One region of the Desulfothermus naphthae genome, then DNA from elsewhere that is predicted to be linked to it. Evidence: riboswitches for the same ligand, from Rfam matches in the RefSeq annotation. Region 1 holds a riboswitch; the other holds the start of a gene.
The links. Region 1 has a riboswitch for cobalamin ahead of ACYQ1E_RS12915 (helix-turn-helix domain-containing protein). Riboswitches for the same ligand answer to the same signal wherever they lie in the genome.

Region 1 (2,203 bases):
CTTTTTAATAAGGTAATCTTAGGGGAATAGGATGTCCTGTCTGGAGTTCACCTTGCGCCTCATCCATTTTACCAGTAATTGCGTCAAAAAGCTCTGTTAAGCTCTTTCTAAAAGTACCAATAACTGCTACCATAGCCGCAGCCGTTATCCCTGCTATTAAGCCATAGTCTACTGCTGTTGCTCTGCTCTCATCTCTCCATAATTCCTTTAAATTTTCCATGGTTTTCTCGTCATACTTTGTTTATTAACCTCCATTTATGTTGGGGGGATTCTGCACGTTATCCGAAGCATCCTGTATCTTCAGATTAATATTACCAAAAAGGCTTGTTAACTTATCTTTAAAAGCATAAAGAACTGTGACCAAGGCAGCAGCCATTATCCCTGCTATTAAACCATATTCTACTGCTGTTGCCCCGCTCTCATCCCTCCATAAATCCTTTAAAATTTCCATCATCATTGCTTACCTCCTTTAATTTTTATTTCCTAACTGGCTTACCATCATCCTTTATCCTTTGTCTAAATTCAGAAGGGCTAAGGCCCACTATTTTTTTGAATACCCTGCTAAAATAGGACAGATCATTAAATCCTGTTTCATAACATATTTGAGATATGGGGAGTTTTGAATGCATAAGAAGCTCCTTTGCCCTGTTTATCCTGAGCTCGATGAGATATATTTTAAAATTTTTTCCTGTATATTTTTTAAAAATCCTTGAAAAATAAAACTTACTAAAGCCACACTCCCTGGCCACTTTTTCCAGTGTCAATTCTTTATTAAAATCCTTATGGATCAAAGATATAGCACGTTGTATCAGCTCTTCTTCTTCATTAAATACATTGTCTGAATATTCTTCCAATATATAAACTCCCCACCATAAAAAAATCCCCGGCCCGATTATTCTCGGGCTGGGGATTCCCGTTTTATCCTCAGCCTTATAAAAACACACCCCTTTCCCATAAGGGTATGTTTCACCAGATTTAGGCAGGTCTTCTGACTCAAAGGATCATCCTACTCGCCCTGTTGAATAACCTTATCTTAAGGATATTCAACAGGACTCGCCCCGTTGAATAGAATTCCCTCCTCGGAAATTCAACAGGGCGAGCCACGCCTTCCCAGGAGCATCTTATCTCCCAGTGGCATTTATGTGGCTTTCGTCCCCTTTTCACAGCCGCGGGCCGGTGCTGGATTTTCACCAGCTTCCCTTTTAAGCCTTATAAAGGCACCTAAATCCTTTTTTGGATGTGAGTTTAAATCAAGAAATTGTGGTATTGTCAAGCAAAAAGATAGGAGAAAAACAAAAAATCTTTCTCTTGACTTAAAAATATCTTCTCAACCTGTTAAATTCCCCATAATCCGCATAGTTAAAATAACTATTTAATCTCTTAAGATAGTCTGACATAAATCTATTTTTGTTCAAAATAACCAGTATAACTGGCTTTATCTAAAATATGTGAAGATATTACATCTGTCAACTCTTCATAAGAGGGATTGTCACGAATATCTATTTTTTCACAGTCAAGGGCATATATGGTTGTTACATAAGGATGTTTGCCCGTGCCCCTGGGTGGTTGAGGTCCACCATATCCCTTAAATCCAAAAGAATTTATAAGTTCCCTGCAAGATGCACATTTGTTTGATAGAGAAAAACCTTCTTCTATTTTATTAAAATCTTTGGGAATATTGATAACTGCCCAATGAAGCCAGTTTCTGGCAATTGGATGAGGGTCAACCATAATTAATGCAAAGGATTTTGTGTTTTCTGGTGCATTTTCCCATCTAAATTCCGGGGATATGTTTTGGCCACCAATGGTCTTCATTACATATTTTTTGGGCATCATCCCTTCATCTGGATAGGAATTGCTTTTAATTATCATCTTTCCACCTCCTATTGCCTTATTTATTCCCAGAAGAACAAATAAAATTATGCATATGATTTTTTTCATAACCATATCCTTTTTTTATTTTTTTAAAATAGCTTCTATAAACTCTCTATGTCTTTTTTTATATGGTGGATGTTTGAAAAATGCAGAGCCAGATACAACCACATTTGCGCCTGCCTCAACAATGGACTTTACATTTTCTAGAGTAACTCCTCCATCAACCTGAATCAGGGTATCCAGCCCCGCCTGGTCAATCATTTTTTTCAGTTTTTTTATTTTCTGGATAGAATATGGGATAAATTTTTGTCCTCCAAATCCTGGATTT
Region 2 (2,203 bases), on a different contig from region 1:
AAAGAGCAGAAGGTTGTCATTAAAACAGAGCTTAAAGATGAATTAACAAAGGAGCTTGTAACTAAAGATGAACTTAAGGCCACTGAAGAAAGATTAAGGACAGAGATACACAAGTGGCGTGCAGACACCATAAAGTGGATGTTTATATTCTGGCTAGGACAGATTGCTACTTTTACTGGAATTTTGATTAGTGTGTTAAAATTAATGTTGAAATAACACAAGAGAACAAGGATAATGTCAAAATGGACAGTTGTGTTTAGGGGGTTGACACATAGTTAGACATATTATAAATAGTTTGTCACTCAGGTGCCGTAAGGCTTAATAGGGAATCCGGTGAAAATCCGGAGCCGGCCCGCGGCTGTGATAAGGGGACGAAAGCCACATCAAGCCACTGGGAGTAGGGGTGCTCCTGGGAAGGCGTGGCGAGTAGAGAGATCCTTAGAGTCAGAAGACCTGCCTGAGTAACATAGGCATTAGCTTTGGCGGATGCCCAAAGCTATAAACTGAGGTCCTTTGGGATAAAACGGGAGTCCCTGGACTGCTGTGTGCGGTTCAGGGACTCTTTTTTTGGTTAAGGGAGAAGACAGTTGAGATAAGTATTCTTTTGAAATCGAGATTGTAGAAAGTAACGATTTCCTCAAAATATATAACTTTGCTTTATATTATATTCTTAATTTTTATTTCTTTACACAACTATTTTGGGAAAAATCAAATGAGGAGAAGAAGATATATTGCACTCTTCATATTTTCATCAATTATGTTTATCTTTCTTTTGATCACAAATCTTGTTTTAGGTTCAGTAGATATTCCTCTTAAAGAAATTTTTAACCTAAAATTTGCATCATAAGATAATGTTTAGCTTGACAATATAGTGAATTAATGGTATAAAGTGTCTCAAATAGGAAGTATTAGGAGGCACTGATTCTATGCGTAGATTCCATGTTAAGTTCACTGAAAAAAATCTTACGGGCAACGCCGGACTGGTATTGCTGGGCCTATTTGCTGACAAACTGAAGCTTCCCAAGATGCTTGAGCAACACATTACTATTAAGCGGGGAGCTACCGCACAGTATAAGGTTTCCGACATTTGTCAAAGGTAAAATAAATTCCCCAGGAAAAGGCCCTTAAAATTCCCCACCTGATATGATAATCACCTCTGAAAATATTTTATTCGGAGGTGAAATAAAGATGAAGGGGGTAGCTATGTATTACACTGTAAAAACAATGCTTGAGCACGGTAAGAGTATTTCAGCTATAGCTAGAGATCTTGGCATTGACCGAAAGACTGTCCGCAAAATACGAGATAGGGTGAAAAATGGGGAAATAAAGACTCCTGTTATGAAGAGAAAAAGTAAATTAGACACTTATAAAGAAGAGATTATTGGCTATCTTGAGAAGGGGTTTTCAGGAGTATTAATTCATCAGAAACTAACAGAAAAAGGTGTAGATATTTCTTATAGCGGGGTGAAAAAATATGTGAGGAAACTAAAGGGCCCTAGAGATACTTATGTCCCTATAGTTTCCCCACCTGGTAAAGAAGCTCAAGTAGATTTTGGTTATGCTGGTTATTTTAACTATGGTGGGAAAAAGGTCAAGACCTGGATATTCTGTATGAGGCTAAGCTTTAGTAGATATGATTATTATGAATTGGTAACAAGCCAGAATGTTCCTACATTTATCAGGTGTCATATAAATGCTTTTGAATACTTTGGAGCAGTACCTCAGATAGTAAAGATAGATAATCTTAAATCTGGTGTTTTAAAGGCCAATTTTTATGAACCTGAGATCCAGCATGAATATGCTAACATGCTTTCTTATTATGGTAGCAGTCCAATTACTTGCAAAGTAAGAAGACCTGAGGAAAAAGGCAAGGTTGAATCAGCAATTAAGTATGTAAAAAATAACTTTCTAAAATCTCTTGAAACAAAAGATTTAGAAACTGCCAGGAAAAAACTCAAAGAATGGATGGAAAACACTTGTAATAAGAGGATTCACGGTACTACGAGAAAGATACCTGCAGAAGAGTTTAAGAATAAAGAAAAGCCTTGTATGATAAGTCTTCCGCCAAAGAGATATGAAACATATGTAATAGAAAACAGACGAGTTAACAGATATGGTCATGTTTCTTATAGATATAACTATTACTCAGTCCCTTATAAATATGTAGGTGAGGAAGTAACCATTAAAGCAGGTAGAGATATTT

Region 2: another riboswitch for cobalamin. It lies ahead of ACYQ1E_RS10445 (IS1380 family transposase); the one in region 1 lies ahead of ACYQ1E_RS12915 (helix-turn-helix domain-containing protein).

The regions. Positions count from the first base shown of each region.
Region 1 covers NZ_BAAHYQ010000003.1:292,622-294,824, reverse strand. The annotation lists gene ACYQ1E_RS12925 (Flp family type IVb pilin) at 5-220, opposite strand; gene ACYQ1E_RS12920 (Flp family type IVb pilin) at 245-457, opposite strand; gene ACYQ1E_RS12915 (helix-turn-helix domain-containing protein) at 477-854, opposite strand; cobalamin riboswitch at 962-1,240, opposite strand; gene ACYQ1E_RS12910 (YbhB/YbcL family Raf kinase inhibitor-like protein) at 1,402-1,941, opposite strand; gene rpe (ribulose-phosphate 3-epimerase) at 1,957-2,203, opposite strand, start outside.
Region 2 covers NZ_BAAHYQ010000002.1:210,281-212,483, forward strand. The annotation lists gene ACYQ1E_RS10440 (hypothetical protein) at 1-23, shown strand, start outside; cobalamin riboswitch at 288-475, shown strand; partial or broken gene ACYQ1E_RS10445 (IS1380 family transposase) at 927-1,088, shown strand; gene istA (IS21 family transposase) at 1,189-2,203, shown strand, end outside.